DNA from 2 places in the Blautia sp. DFI.3.45 genome. Region 2 is predicted to be linked to the other one. Evidence: riboswitches for the same ligand, from Rfam matches in the RefSeq annotation. Region 2 holds a riboswitch; the other holds the start of a gene.
What was found. A riboswitch is a leader RNA that binds a small molecule or an ion and turns the genes downstream of it on or off. The one in region 2 is predicted to bind thiamine pyrophosphate.
Positions count from the first base shown of each region.

Region 1: linked by a shared signal. The riboswitch ahead of thiS (sulfur carrier protein ThiS) and the one ahead of thiW (energy coupling factor transporter S component ThiW) in region 2 are both predicted to bind thiamine pyrophosphate.

Region 1 covers NZ_JAJDMI010000001.1:71,974-79,807, reverse strand. Annotated here, with positions in the region: gene LJE09_RS00370 (thiamine phosphate synthase) at 1-437, opposite strand, end outside; gene thiH (2-iminoacetate synthase ThiH) at 418-1,659, opposite strand; gene LJE09_RS00360 (thiazole synthase) at 1,926-2,705, opposite strand; gene thiS (sulfur carrier protein ThiS) at 2,757-2,960, opposite strand; TPP riboswitch at 3,214-3,322, opposite strand; gene LJE09_RS00350 (DUF6320 domain-containing protein) at 3,368-4,513, opposite strand; gene LJE09_RS00345 (hypothetical protein) at 4,519-4,680, opposite strand; gene LJE09_RS00340 (histidine phosphatase family protein) at 4,708-5,439, opposite strand; gene LJE09_RS00335 (N-acetylmannosamine-6-phosphate 2-epimerase) at 5,833-6,537, opposite strand; gene nagA (N-acetylglucosamine-6-phosphate deacetylase) at 6,623-7,726, opposite strand.
Region 2 covers NZ_JAJDMI010000065.1:1,947-9,780, forward strand. Annotated here, with positions in the region: gene LJE09_RS15630 (MATE family efflux transporter) at 15-1,415, shown strand; gene thiM (hydroxyethylthiazole kinase) at 1,504-2,280, opposite strand; gene thiW (energy coupling factor transporter S component ThiW) at 2,210-2,797, opposite strand; TPP riboswitch at 2,912-3,015, opposite strand; gene LJE09_RS15645 (DMT family transporter) at 3,922-4,797, shown strand; gene LJE09_RS15650 (DUF1284 domain-containing protein) at 4,968-5,372, shown strand; gene LJE09_RS15655 (threonine aldolase family protein) at 5,477-6,532, shown strand; gene LJE09_RS15660 (sensor histidine kinase) at 6,542-7,705, opposite strand; gene LJE09_RS15665 (response regulator transcription factor) at 7,787-7,834, opposite strand, start outside.

The DNA.
Region 1 (7,834 bases), on a different contig from region 2:
AGTCCTTTTTTACAGTCAGTTGTATAAATATGTCCTGCCGTAAGATAATCAGCTCCCAGACTTTCTGCTTTCAATGCATCTTCTACGGAGTGGACCGAACTTCCGATCTGCCGGAAACCTCCAAGCTTTCCCTCATATTTTTCCAACAGAAATATTGGCAGATGAATGTATGGATGATGCAGTTTTTCTGCTACGTTTACATAGGTATGTAATATGCAGGGAACCTGATATCTCTTACAGATTTCCAGTATCTGCTCTGCCAGACGAGAATATTCTTCCTCCGGCAGATCCTTTTCCCTCAGAATAACCGCCTTCGGATGAAGGCTGCATACACGCTCGATCTGTTCTGCAAAGGGACGTTGACACAGGGAGCGGTTGGTCACTGCAATTACATTTTCATAAGGATTTTTCTGCATTTTAGAGGTACACATAATCATTCATAACCGGCTGAAGATCATGATCCAAAAGTGCCTTATAGACTTCATCTACAGACCTTCCGTCTGAAATCTCAAACTGGTCATCTCCTTTATCTTCGATATCCTCCACATGACTTCCGATTCCTGTGCTGACTCCTGCTGAAATCTTTGTCGCAGCAATTCCAACCAGGTTATCGCGGACACGCTCACACTCTCTGGTAGATACCGTAATGCTTGCAAATGGCATGAACAAACGATAGGCGCAGACCACCTGAAGCAGCTGTGGTTCATGTACATCCATAGGATTAATACGGTCATTGTTGATGATCGGCCGAAGTCTCGGACAGGAAAATGCAATCTCTGCATGAGGATATTTTCTCTGCAAAAGATATGCATGATATCCGGTGGCAAAAGCATCCTTACGGAAATTATCCAGTCCCAGAAGTGCAGCAAATCCTACCCCTCGCATACCACCCTTTAAAGCACGTTCCTGTGCGTTCAGACGATAAGGAAATATACGCTTGTGCCCTGCAAGATGCAGAGTTTCATACTTATCTGAATTATAAGTCTCCTGGAATACCGTTACATAATCAGCTCCGCATTCATGGAGATGTGCATACTCATCTGAATTCATAGGATAAACTTCAAGTCCGATTACTTTGAAATATTTCCGGGCAATCTTACATGCTTCTCCGATATATTTTACATCAGATTTTGCTCTGCTCTCTCCTGTAAGAATCAGGATTTCCTGCAGTCCTGTCTTTGCGATAGCAGCCATTTCCTTATCAATCTCTTCTGCATTCAGCTTTGCTCTGCGGATCTTATTATGGCAGTTAAATCCGCAGTAAATACAGTAATTCTCACAATAATTTGCAATATAAATAGGGGTAAACATATACACACTGTTCCCAAAATGTTTCCTGGTTTCTTTCTGCGCAGCCTGTGCGATTTCCTCCAGAAGAGGCAATGCAGCCGGAGACAGCAGTGCCTGAAAATCCTCTGGTGTACGGTTATCATGAGCAAGTGCCCTGCGTACATCTGCCTCTGTATATTTATCATAATCGTAAGCATTCATGGCAGAAATAACCTGATCCATCACGTCTGATTCTTCCAGTACTTCCATTCCCGGAAGATATTTCATATGATCGATCCTGTTCTTTTTCATATCTTCCAGAATCACTTCATTGACAATACTTTCGTTGAAGTGTTCCCCATGTTCCATATTTTTTTCTGTTGTTTCCATTGATGTTTTCTCCTCTTTATTACCATTTGGCAACTTTCGTTTTCCTATAAATTAATACCTACTCCGCAGTTATAGCAATCCTCTAAAATAATGCATCTTAATCCAGCCCATCAGAGTGTGAAATCCTGCGTCAGATATCTTTGCCGTGCGTCAGCACGCCTGCAGATATCTTCCTTGTCTTTCGCACGCTGCTGAACTGTCTTAAATGCATTATTTACGAGGATTGCTATAATCAAAAATCTCATTTTAGAATGATTTTTTATTTATTACTCATGAAGAAAACCAGTCAGTGGAGAGGATGCGCTTGCACCTTTTTCCAGGGTTCTTCCCAGTCCGGCAAGGTATGCACTTCGTCCTGCTTCAATAGCTTTTTTAAATGCTTCAGCCATTATCTGCACATCACCTGCTGTGGCAATCGCAGTATTTGCCATAACTGCAGATGCCCCCATCTCCATGGCTTCACACGCCTGAGAAGGACGTCCGATTCCTGCATCTACAATGATTGGGAGCTCAATTTCGTCAATCAAAATCTGGATAAATTCCTTAGTGCACAGACCTTTATTAGAGCCGATCGGAGAACCCAGCGGCATGATGCAGGCAGCTCCGGCATTTACCAGATCTCTGGCAGCATTCAGATCCGGGTACATATAAGGCATTACTACAAATCCTTCTTTTGCAAGAATTTCTGTAGCTTTGACAGTTTCATAGTTATCCGGAAGCAGATATTTTGAATCATGGATCACTTCGATCTTTACGAAATCACCGCATCCGATTTCTCTGGAAAGTCTGGCAATACGAACTGCTTCTTCTGCATTTCTGGCACCTGAAGTATTGGGAAGAAGAGTAACATTTTTCGGAATATAGTCCAGAATATTTGCCAGTCCACCTTCATTGGCACGACGCAGAGCCAGAGTGATGATCTGCGCATCTGCCTTTTCAATACATGCTTTCACCAGATCCAGAGAAAATTTTCCGGATCCCAGAATAAAACGGGAAGTAAATTCATGACCTCCCAGAATCAGTTTGTCTTCATTATTTGTACTCATAATTTAAGTCCTTCTTTCGTATATTATAATGTGATATCAGGATATTCCTGTTTATCTTCCACCTCCCATGAAGCTGACTATTTCCAGTATGTCATTTTCATGTAAAACAGTAGTGCTGTACTCGGCTTTTGACAGAATTCTTTCATTTAATTCTACTGCGATCTGGCTGGGCACATAGCTGTTTTCCTCCAAATATTGCCCTATTGTAAGAGTATTCTGCAATTCTTTTGTTTTTCCATTAACAGTAATAAGCATACTTTCTCCTTTCCGGGAAAAGAAGGTCCGGCCTCTACAACATAAAAAAGAGTCCACAAAAGAATACACCCGCGGTGGTGCACCCCTTCATGAACTCTGTTCACTCTCATCTTTCCCAATATTCATCTGTTATAATGTAAATTTCCCTGTAAGCCCCCGGTTTTCTCTCACTTATTACAGATTGATTACCGGACAGCTGAATTTCTTCAAATGCATGAGATAAATAAAAAGGAGATGCCAGTCATCTCCCTTTAAAATCATATCTTATAGGTTCCTACGTTGGCATTATCCAAATCAGGTATATGGGTCGAAGTTGATGACTTCCTCTCAGCCTGCACTCACAAGCTCCCCTTTCTTTACATGGATAAAGTATAATCTTTTATCCCATGTGTGTCAAGACCATATTTCTACATCCTCAGTTTCTTATGAAACTCCCGCATCGTATCCTTCTTGCAGAAGATAAACAGTGCAGCCAATGTCAGAAAACTGATTCCGGCACAGATTACTGAAGGTACGGCAAACTGCACGATTCCAGTCCAAACCAATATCATCGGAATCAGTCCTGCAATTCCGGCCTGTACAAGATAAAACAGATATTCTTCCCTTTCCAGACGGTTTATTTTTGCGATCACAGGAACAGAAAACTGCACTGCCAATATCCCGAAAGGAATCACAAAATCCACAGACCAGCCCTTCCATCCGGTAAACCGGTCCCATAGGATTGCGATTGCTGATATGAGCAAAAGCTGCCACATTTCATTCTTCAGAATATTCCTGCGTTTATAATATGCTACCATAACAACCAGCCATGCACAGGCACATCCTGCTCCTGCAAACCAGAACCAGTTCAGTACACCTGCCATCATAAAATTAATCATTCCGCAGATTACCGCAATTGCCAGACACAGGAAGCTGAAAGTCTGGATAACCTTCTGATTTTCTTTTTTCTCAAGCCTGTGCTTTTCCCCATATCCCGGAAATTCATTCTTTAATTCTCTGTGGGAAACATTCTCCTCGCCGAGCATCCGCTGGAAATTCCTCTGGATACTGTCATCCGGTATCTTGGAAGTAAATCCCAGTACCATCTCATCCCCATAAGAACAGGAACACATCTGCAGAGAATTGGTACTTGCAAAAATCCCAAAATGCTGAATATATTCTTTGTACTCCTCCGGCAAACGAATAATGCCGATATTAGAATAAACTGCCGTAATGCTCCTGCTTCCCAGATTGGCTCCGATCATCAGAAAATATTTCTTGATCTCCAACGGAACAGCACGTACAAAAGGATTCTTCTCAATGCGCACATATCCGCTCATATGCATGGCAATCTTTTCTTTTACCAGTTCTTCTTCGAACTGTTTCTTCACAGATAAAAGTACATCTTCAAAGGTTGTTTCATCAGAAAATATATATCCCACCTCAATCCATCCAAAGAAATTTGTCATAGACTGAGACGGAAAATAATTTCTCAGATTCACCGGAATCATCAATGCTACCGGTCGTTTCTGCTGATTCTTTGGAATCTCTTCCCGAATAGAACACAGCATCATTGCTGTCAGTAAAACAGTGATGGAAACTCCACAGGAGCGGACTTTCCGGTGGATATCTCTTCTTTATCTCCATGTGTAATTTCCTCTGCATGCTTAATCTGCGGAAGATCTGCCTGTGGATGTGCCAGGATCAGATAATCCTGAACCAGTTCCTGCAGGAAATGCATGGCTCCGCAGGTGAATTACCTGGTTAATTAATCGTGGCGCTCATCCGTATTACTGTACATTTCACAGAATCTTGCAGCAAATGCCGGTGGTTCATCATGCACATATAAATGGGAAATATCACCAAATGCGCTGATACGAAAACTTGCGATTCCTTCTCTTCGTTCTTCTGTATTGACAGTTGTCACTGAACTTGGTGCTGCGCAGAATCCATGCCACAGTACCATTGGAGAAGCACCGATCAGATGCGCAAGAAGCACACATTCCAGACCAAAATGGCAGAAGAATACCAGCGTATCTTCATTTGGTTTCTCCACTCTGTAATAATGTCCTTCACGTACATAACCATGTTCGGCAAGAAGCTTATCAAACTTTCCTGTTACATAGTCATAGTATCCTTTGGCATCAGACTGCTGAAGTCTCTCGTTTTCATACCAGTGATCATACTGGTAAAATCTCTCGTCCTGTGTCCAGTCCTGCGGAAGCCAGTCCCATAATCTCTTCTGCCTGTCAGTAACATCCGGGCGATCGATCAGAACATCAAATTCCCTCAGCCAGTCACACTCAACTGCTGTACGGTTCATTTTCTTCAATGTAAAAGAGGCTGTATCCTTTGCCCTTCCAAGAGGTGATACATAGAAATCCTTTACATCAAGTTTTGACAGTCTTTCTGATAGATATTCTGCTTCTTTCCAGCCTTTTTCTGTAAGAGAATCAATGGAATAATCCGGATCTCCATGTCGCACGATCAATAATCTCATTCGTATTGTTCCTTTCTTTTGTCTCAGTTCTTCTATTATCTCAGATCAGATCGTATCCAAATAGTCTGGCATCTTCCATTCATAGATCTTATCTGAGTTTTTTTAATTTCCACATTCTTCTGTAACCGGAGGGATTGTTTCCTCATAAATATTGTTACTGTTCACTCCGTTCACAGTAACTAAATATCTTCTGATGTGGATAAGTTCTGCTTATCATATGACGCTTCTATTCTAACACCAAGTTCCGGTTTCTGCACCAAAAATTCTCTGCAGTCCGGTTCAGTTACTGCAAAAGTCGGCCGGCTGTTTATTTATAGCCATTCCATAAAATACTGCACTTGCTATAACAAAAAAAGGATGTGCAACTCTGACACATCCTTTTTTGTTCGCATTTTATTTACCTGCTTCAATTGCCTTCTGAAATCTCTGTGCGATTTCCAGCGGACGTGTGATCGCTCCGCCTACCACGATCGCCCATACACCTGTCTGTAGTGCTTTTACAGCCTGATCCGGATAATGGATCTTGCCTTCTCCGATAACCGGAATATCTGTATCTTTTGCAAGCCTCTCCATCAGTTCATAATCTGGTTCATCCTTTTTTGAAGTGTAATCAGTGTAACCGCTCATGGTTGTTCCAACAATATCCACACCACACTTCCATGCATTGATACCTTCTTCATAATTAGAAATATCTGCCATCAGGATAATATCCGGGTATTTCTCTTTGATCTGTGCGATAAACTCATTGACAGTTATGCCATCACCACGCTTGCGAAGTGTACAGTCAAGAGCTACAACATCAGATCCTGCTGCTACCAGATCGTCTACTTCTTTCATGGTAGGTGTGATATATCCTTCATATCCGGGATACTGGATTTTCACCAGACCGATTACCGGAAGACCTGTTTCTTCTTTGATCGCTATGACATCGCGGATACTGCTTGTACGGATTGCAGGTGTACCTGCCTGTTTTGCAGCGCGTGCCATCAGGTACATAATGGATTTCTCTTCTACATATAATGGTTCATCTTCTACCGCCTGACAGGAAATGATCATTTTTCCATGAATCGCATCTAAAATTTCTTTTTTAGTTATCATTTTTCTCCTTGATACAGAACTGCATTCCGGCAAAATGTCCATACTCTTATCTGTGCACATTCTGTCGGAAAGCTTTTCTTTTACACTACAGTACCTTAACAATATTCAACTCTTCGTCTGTCAACACAATATCTGCCCGTTTTCCGGGAGTAAGGGAACCCACTTCATTATAAATCCCAATACTTCTCGCCGGATTTGCTGTTGCTGCCAGAATCGCTTCTCTTTCCGGTACACCCATGGAAATAACACACTTCATACAATCAAAAAGGCAGGTTGCAGAACCGGCGATCGTTCCGTCTGCCAGAGTTGCCTTTCTGTCTTTCATGGTCACTTCCTGTCCGCCCAGTTCATACAATCCATTCTCCATACCTGTTGCCATCATGGAGTCACTGATAAGGACGACTCTGCTGTCTCCAAATAAACGGAAGGTATTGCGTACAGTTACAGGATGGATATGAATCCCATCACCGATCAGTTCTACCATACAGTCCTGATTGTCTGCTGCTGCGCCAATCACACCGGGTTCTCTGTGTCCCATAGGATTCATGGCATTATAAAGATGAGTCACATGAAGTGCTCCCTCTTTCATCGCTTCTGCTGCGCAGCCATAATCTGCTGCTGTATGTCCGATGGAAATAACCACTTCATTATGTAATTCTCTGATAAATTCCTCAGAGCCTTCCATATTCGGTGCAAGAGTTACCAGTTTGATCATTCCGCCCGCAGCTTCGTTACATGCTCTGAAAAATTCAATATCCGGTTTACGGATATAGCCTTCTACATGTGCTCCCTTTTTCACAGGATCAAGGAAAGGCCCTTCCATATTGATACCCACAATACGTGTACAGGTTTCATCCTGTTCTACATCTTTTGCAGTCTGGAAAATCTTAAGTAATTCTTCTTTCGGAAGTGTCATGGATGTCGGGCAATAGGATGTGATTCCATGAGATTTTTCATACTGAAGGATTGTTCTTAACCCATCAACATCTGCATCTGAGAAATCATGTCTGACTGCACCATGGCTGTGGATATCTACCAGTCCGGGCAGAACCTTCAGTCCCGATGCATCCAGTTGCGTTTTGTCGGTTACTTCATCTGCTGAAGCCACAATTCTGCCGTTCTCTACATACAGATCTGTGACTTTATAACTGCCATCTTTCTGAAAAACTTTTCCATTCTTTATAATCATCTGATTTTTGCCTCTTTTCTCGCTGAAGTGAATTATTAAGTATTTCCCTGACCTTATCTCTGTCAGGCAATTCTTTCCACTGATACTGTTATTATCACACAAGAGCCG
Region 2 (7,834 bases):
AGGATGGAGTTTACTTGGAAAAAGATAATCAAAGTACGCAGGAGATAAATTCGCAGGCACAGAATCCGCTTGGTATAGCACCGGTAGGTGGATTGATCGTGAAGTTTGCGATTCCTGCGATCATCAGTATGCTGGTCAGTGCGATGTACAATATCGTGGATCAGATTTTTATTGGACAGGGTGTGGGGATGCTGGGAAATGCAGCCACAAATGTGGCGTTTCCTGTTACAACGGTCGCAACTGCGCTGGCATTGCTTTTGGGAATTGGCGGTGCATCAAATTATAATCTGGAAATGGGGGCAGGACAGGAGAAGAAAGCCAGCGGGATTGCAGGTACTGCGTTGTCGTCACTGGCAATCAGTGGTCTGATACTTGCTGTGATTGTACTGATGTTCCTGAAACCACTTCTGACATTGTTCGGGGCAACTGCAGATGTTATGCCTTATGCTGTTGATTATACAGGTATTACTGCATTTGGACTTCCATTTTATATTTTGTCTGTCGGCGGGAATCATGTGGTCAGAGCAGACAGAAGTCCGACTTATTCTATGGTCTGTATTATGATAGGTGCGATCATCAATACTATTCTGGATCCGCTGTTTATTTTTGGATTCGGATGGGGAATTAAGGGTGCTGCATGGGCAACAGTGATCGGACAGGTTGCTTCCGGAGTTCTGGTAATTGTGTACTTCTGTAAGTTCCGCAAAATGTATCTGTCCGGTGGGATGCTGAAACCAAAGCTGTCATATCTTAAAGCAATTATTTCTCTGGGACTTGCATCCTGCATTAATCAGATTGCCATGGCGATCGTGCAGATCGTATTAAATAATATTCTGCGTTATTATGGAGCAAATTCCGTATATGGAAGTGATATTCCCATTGCCTGTGTAGGTGTTATCTCCAAAGTCAATATGGTGTTTATGGCAATCTGTATTGGTATTTCTCAGGGCAGTCAGCCAATCTGGGGATTTAACTACGGAGCAAAGAAATATGACAGAGTAAGACAGGCATACCGTTATTCTGTAACTGCCTGTACAGTAATTGCAACGATATTTTTTTTCTGTTTCCAGATATTTCCACACCAGATCGTGGGTATCTTCGGAACAGGAAGTGATCTGTATTTTCAGTTTGCAGAACGTTATCTGAAAATATTTATGTTTATGACCTTTGCAAACGGTATCCAGCCGGTATCTTCCGGTTTCTTTACTTCTATCGGTATGGCGAAGCTGGGTATTGTAATGTCTCTGACACGACAGGTGATTTTTCTTCTGCCATTGATCATTATCTTCCCGTTGTTTATGGGAATTGATGGAGTGATGTATGCAGGACCGATCGCAGATGCAGCGGCATTTGCGCTGGCGATTGTGTTTGCGAGACGAGAACTGGGAAAAATGCGCAGTGCGGAAATAGTATAAAAAAGTTCCCGCAGATGATATGGAAGAAATTTGTCCATATTGTCTGACGGGAACTTTTTTATGAAAAAAATTATTGATAAACTGTAGATTATAAAAGATTGTAAAACTGATCGAACAGCTCTGTCTGGAAGCTTCCGGGTCCGGAGCTGTTTTTCTCTGCTCTTTCTCCTGCTGTGCCAAATTCTCTGGCTGCTGAGACGGCAGCTGTAAATGGGTCTGTAACTGCCAGATAGGTGGCACAGATCATTCCAAGCATACATCCGGTTCCTGTGATCTGTGACATGGCAGGAGTACCGTTTGTGATAAATTCACACTTACTGGCGGAGACGATCATATCTTCCTTGCCTGTGATAAGAAGTGTGGTATTCCATTGGGAAGCTTTTTCCTGGAAAAGTTCTTTCAGATGGGAACGATTGGCATCTGTAAGCACATCCTGTACACCTGCGTCAATTCCGATTGCATGTGCAGTCTGTCCGGATATGGCAAGAAGTTCAGACATATTTCCTTTAAGGAGTTCGGGCATGTGGATGTTCATAAGCTTCTGCGCAAATTCATAGCGCAGATTGCTGCAGGCGGTTCCTACCAGATCAAGCATAACGGGTATGTGGAGACTGGCAGCGATTTTCAGAGATTCAGGCATGGATTTCATACGTGCATCAGTGATATTTCCAAGATTCAGTGCCAGTGCATGAGAGCTTCTGGTGATTTCAGCTACTTCTGCCGGATGTTCTGCCATAATCGGGCGGCCTCCGGCCGCCAGAATAATATTCGCACAGTCATGAATAGAAATCGGATTAGTGATGCAATGAATCAGCGGCTGTGCTGCTCTGGTTAATTGTCTGGGATTTGTCTGATTTACGATCATATACTTTTGCTCCAAGGCTTTGTTGAAATTTGGCAAGCATTCCTGCGTGACTTAAGGCCTTCAGGAAGAAATAGGCAATGGTGCCGCCCATGCAGGTTGCTGCCAGAAACATTGGTGTATAGAAAAATGCGTTCAGTCCGCTTCTGCCCATAAGAAATGCCATTACAGGATAGGAAACCAGAGAGCCGATGATACCGGTTCCGAAGATTTCACCGATCACTGCGCAGATAATCTTTCCATGAGAAGCGCGGTAGAAAACGCCTGATAAAAATGCGCCGAATACGGCACCTGTCAGTGCAAGTGGCGGGATACCCATAAACATCATTCGGATGATTCCGATGAGAGTGGCACAAAGCAATGAATACCACGGTCCCAGAAGTACGGAACAGACGATGTTTATCAGGTGTGCAGTAGGGCACATACCCTCGATTCTCAGAATAGGTGAGATGACAACGCCGATGGCAACCATCATGGCGAGCATGACCATTCTGAGTGTTTTTGATCTGTCTGTGTTCATAATAATGAACCTCCTTGAAATGAAGATTTGGTCTGCCGAAGCAGACATTATCAGTTGTGCAGGAAGCAGATAAAATCCTGCAAAAAAATCTGCCGGAATAACACACTGGCAGATTTTAATATACAAATACAGTCCCTACGCTGGCATTATCCATATCAGGTGCGGTCGAAGATCTATCTTCCTCTCAGCCTGTCCCACAGGCTCCCGTTGTTATTATCCATTATGCAGATTTTCTTTTGTTAGAGCGTATTTGAAAAATGCTTTACGCAAGATGTGCGTTACAATTTTCAAACACGCTTTAGAGTAACACAAGCTTTTGGAAAAGTCAATGGGATGTAAAAGCAGGGTAAATTTTCTACAGTAAATTTGTTACTGTTCACACGCCACTGTCCCGCGAGGTGTTTTGGCATGAATATGCCAAAATCCCGAGACATACAAGCCAAAATTCCATTGCCGCAGGCAATCTGGAATGAATTTTGGCTACGTTACTGTGAACGGAGTGAACAGTAACGTAAATTTACACTACCTAATATTATTTTTAAGTTGACTTTTTATTTTTTTCAGCATATACTAACAGTAGCTAAGGAATGTGACGAGATTCCATGAAGCGAACTAAAGAAATAAAAGCCCTCAGAGTTGCAGCTCTGAGGGCTTTCTTGCTCGTTACGGTGAGCTGTTCCGTTTGGGCTGTTGCTGTCTAGTGTCTGCCGTCCAGCCATTTGCATATGTAGTAGCTAACTACGCCTGCTAAAACAGAGACAAGAAATGTGACGAGAATTTCTTCCATGAAACTCACCTCCTTTCTGCTGGAGGTTCGATAGCTCTTATAGTATATCATGGTTACTGTTCACTGGTAATATCCCGCGAGGTGTTTTTTGTGAGCGAAGGTCACAGAAAACCCGAGATATACCGCGCGAATTTATGCGATTAGCATAAATTCTGTGCATCGCGAAGCGTGTTACTGAGAACGGAGTGAACAGTAACATATCATGGCTTAGGACGAATTGAAATAAAAAATCTATTTGTACTAAAACGATTGTCCGTGCTATGATTAACAGGTAGATGACAGACAGCATATGATAAAAAGAAGCTGTCTGCATGGACAGAAAGGCAGGTTAAATCTGATGAAACAGGAAAATTACATAAAGGGTATGATAATGATCATCCTGTCGGCGTTTTTCTTTGCTTGTATGAATGTGAGTGTACGTCTGGCAGGTGATCTGCCGTCTGTGGAGAAGAGTTTCTTCCGGAATCTGGTGGCGGCGGTGTTTGCAGCGGTGATTCTCTGTAAAAATCGTACAGTGCCGAAGGTGGATAAGAAATACTGGGGACCGTTGATCCTGCGTTGTGTGTGCGGGACACTGGGGATTCTGTGTAACTTTTACGCAATTGATCATCTTCTGGTGGCAGATGCATCGATTCTGAATAAGTTATCTCCGTTTTTTGCGATTATTTTTTCATTCCTTTTGTTAAAGGAAAAGATCAGACCGGTGCAGGCTGCGTGTGTTGCGCTGGCGTTTATAGGATGTTTATTTGTAGTGAAACCGGGATTTCAGAATGCGGCACTTGTTCCGGCACTGATAGGAGTCTGCGGTGGACTGGGGGCAGGAATTGCCTATACGATGGTGCGTGTACTGGGAACTCACGGAGTGAAGGGACCGGTTATCGTGTTTTATTTTTCATTTTTCTCCTGTTTGTCGGTTGTGCCGTGGATGTTGTTCCATTTCACACCCATGAATATGAAGCAGCTTGTGACATTGCTGATGGCAGGATTATTCGCAGCGGGTGGACAGTTTACGATTACGGCTGCATACACCTATGCACCTGCAGGGAAGATTTCCATTTTTGATTATTCGCAGATTATTTTTGCCACGATGCTGGGATTTATCCTGTTTGGAGAGATTCCGGATAAGTACAGCGTTACAGGATATGTGCTGATTATTCTGGCATCATTGGGTACCTTTCTTTATAATATGAGGGTAGCTAAGGCTGGTAAATGAAGAAAAAGTAAAAAAGGATTTTTCTGATTTTATCCAGTAAGTCTGATGAAATCCGACCAGTATATAGAATTATTGGATTGTAAACTATAAAATTAAAAAAGTTGTCAATAAAAACGCTTTGTGTTAAAGTATCTAATATGTTAAAAAATTAAGGAGAAGGGTGCACAAAGATGTCTTTTATAAAAAATATTCCACTACGCCCTCACCATGGAATGTGCCTTGCATATTTCAAGGGTGAGGGATACAGTAATGGGTTTTCCGCACATATGCAGGAAATGCTGGATATTTTCCAGAAGGGAGCAAAGATACAGCTTCATGCAGATACAGACGAGATCTGTTCTGCCTGTCCCAATAATGAAAAAGGATGCTGTTCTTCCTTTTCGCTTGTAGAAGCATATGACAATGCAGTGCTGGAACTGTGCGGTCTGGAAAATGGACAGATTATGGAATTTGATGATTTTACAGATGTTGTTCAAAAGAAAATCCTGGCATCAGGAAAGAGGAAAGAAATCTGTGGGAATTGTCAGTGGAACTCCATCTGTGAAAGCCAGAAGAGCAGATGGGAGAAATGCTAAGAAAAATAGAGTAACAGAATGAATAGCGTTCCGGTACAGAACAGAAGCTATGAATAAAAAAGTCAAATGCGCAAATAGTGCAGTGAAAGGACATAACGATAAAAATGGAAAATACAGAATCACGTTTATATTTCGCCAGTGACTACATGGAGGGTGCACATCCTGCGATCATGAAAAAGCTGATGGAGACAAATCTGGAGAAAACAGTGGGCTATGGTCAGGATCCATACACAGAAGATGCGAAAGAAAAGATCAGAAAAGCCTGCAATGCACCGGAGGCAGATGTATTTCTGCTGGTTGGTGGAACACAGACCAATGCCACAGTGATCGATGCACTTTTGAAATCCTATCAGGGAGTTGTGGCTGCGGATACAGGTCATATTGCAACCCATGAATCTGGCGCTATTGAATTTGGTGGACATAAGGTTCTGACAGTACCGCAGAAAGATGGAAAAATCTCTGCACAGCAGATTGAGAAGCTGGTGAAGGATTTCTATGATGATGCCAATTATGAGCATATGGTAATGCCCGGGATGGTATATATTTCCCAGCCAACAGAATATGGTACCCTGTATTCCAGAGAAGAATTAGCAGCTCTCAGCAAAGTATGCCGGGAAAATCATCTTCCCCTTTATGTGGATGGCGCTCGCCTTGCCTATGCACTGGCAAGCCCGGAGAATGATGTGACTCTCACTGATCTGGCAGAACTTAGCGATGTATTTTACATTGGAGGAACCAAATGCGGAGCATTGTTTGGAGAAGCAGTGGTTATACCGCAGAAAGGACGGATTCCTCATTTCTTTACGATCATCAAGCAACATGGAGCATTGCTTGCCAAGGGACGGATCGCAGGAATCCAGTTTGGTGAGCTGTTTACGGACGGGCTGTACCTGCGGATCGGCAAACCTGCAATGGAAGCTGCAGAGCAGATCAAGGATGCACTGAAGATGTATGGATATCAGCTTTCTCTGGATACTCCCACCAATCAGATATTCTGTATTGTGTCCAATGAGGTAATGAAAAAAATAGCCCAGGATGTGGAGTTCGGATTCTGGGAGAAGTATGATGAGACACACTCTGTGATCCGCTTTGCCACAAGCTGGGCTACTACTATGGAAGATACACAGAAACTGATTCAGATTCTGGAAAAAAATAAATAAGAGAAAAAATCAATAGTCAGTTGATTTAGGCAGTATCAGGGCAATGGTACTGCCTTTTTCGCTGCTCTGGGTTACTTTTACCTGGCCGTTGTGCTGTCTGGCAATCTCGCTTACAAGAGCAAGCCCCAGACCTGCACCGCCCATGGCGCGGCTGCGGGATTTGTCCACACGGTAGAAGGGATCAAAGATTTTTTCCTGATTTTCAGGGGAGATACCGATGCCTGTGTCAGTTACCTCCAGGACTGCAGATTCTGCAGAATGAATGTTTACAGTAACGGAACCGGAAGGCCGGTTATATTTGATCGCATTTTCAACCAGATTATAGACTGCGCGGTACAGAAGGATATAGCTGCCTGTAACAGTACAGTCACCTTCTGTCTGAATAAGCCGGATCTGATGCTTGTCTGCAACCGGATCCAGATCGCAGAAAACTTCTTCTGTGAGTGCTGCAAGGGAAATTGTGTCAGAACGCTCTACAGTCTGAAGACCTGTCATGTCCAGCAGGATTTCTGCAAGATGGGAAAGCCGTCCGGTCTGTTCCTGAAGCATGGTGAAAAGCCTGTCGTATTCCTGGGGTGCGTGTTCCGGTTTTTTGTAAAAAACTTCCAGATTTGTCTGCATTACAGCTAAGGGTGTGCGAAGCTCATGTGCTGCACTTGCCACAAACTGTTTCTGTGCAGAGAAGGCATTGTCCAGACGGGCAAGCATGTCATTAAAGGATCTGGTCAGACGTGAGATCTCATCCTCTGAGAGTGGGACTTCCAGCGGCTCAGACAGATTCTGTGCCTGTACCTGGCTGATCCTGTCGCTGAATCTGCGCAGAGGAGCCAGGGCTCTTCTGGTGACAAACCAGGTACAGATACTGCTGAGAAGAATAATGATACCTGTGGCAATCATGCTCTGGAACAAAAAATTGTTTTTGGTATTCTGGATCTGGTTTTCCAGATCAGGGATGAGGATTTTTGGATCTACATTGATGGAGATCGGGTTTGAATTATCGGGGGTGACCAGAACCACATAGTCGGAGATCCCTTCCAGGCCGGTCACAGCAGAACGGCTGATGAAGAAATACATCAGTGCACAGGCTGTGATAACCAGCCCGGAGATCAGCAATGTGAGCCGCCACTGGAGAGAGAGCCTGCGGGGGGAAAGTTTTTCTGAATAAAATTTCATAGATAAATCCTTTCGTTTCATTATAATGACATAGTAGTATTTGAAATCTGAAAATATTTATTGTACAGATATGAATGATTTTTATTCTTCCAGAATATATCCCTGTCCAATCTTATTTTGTATAGGATC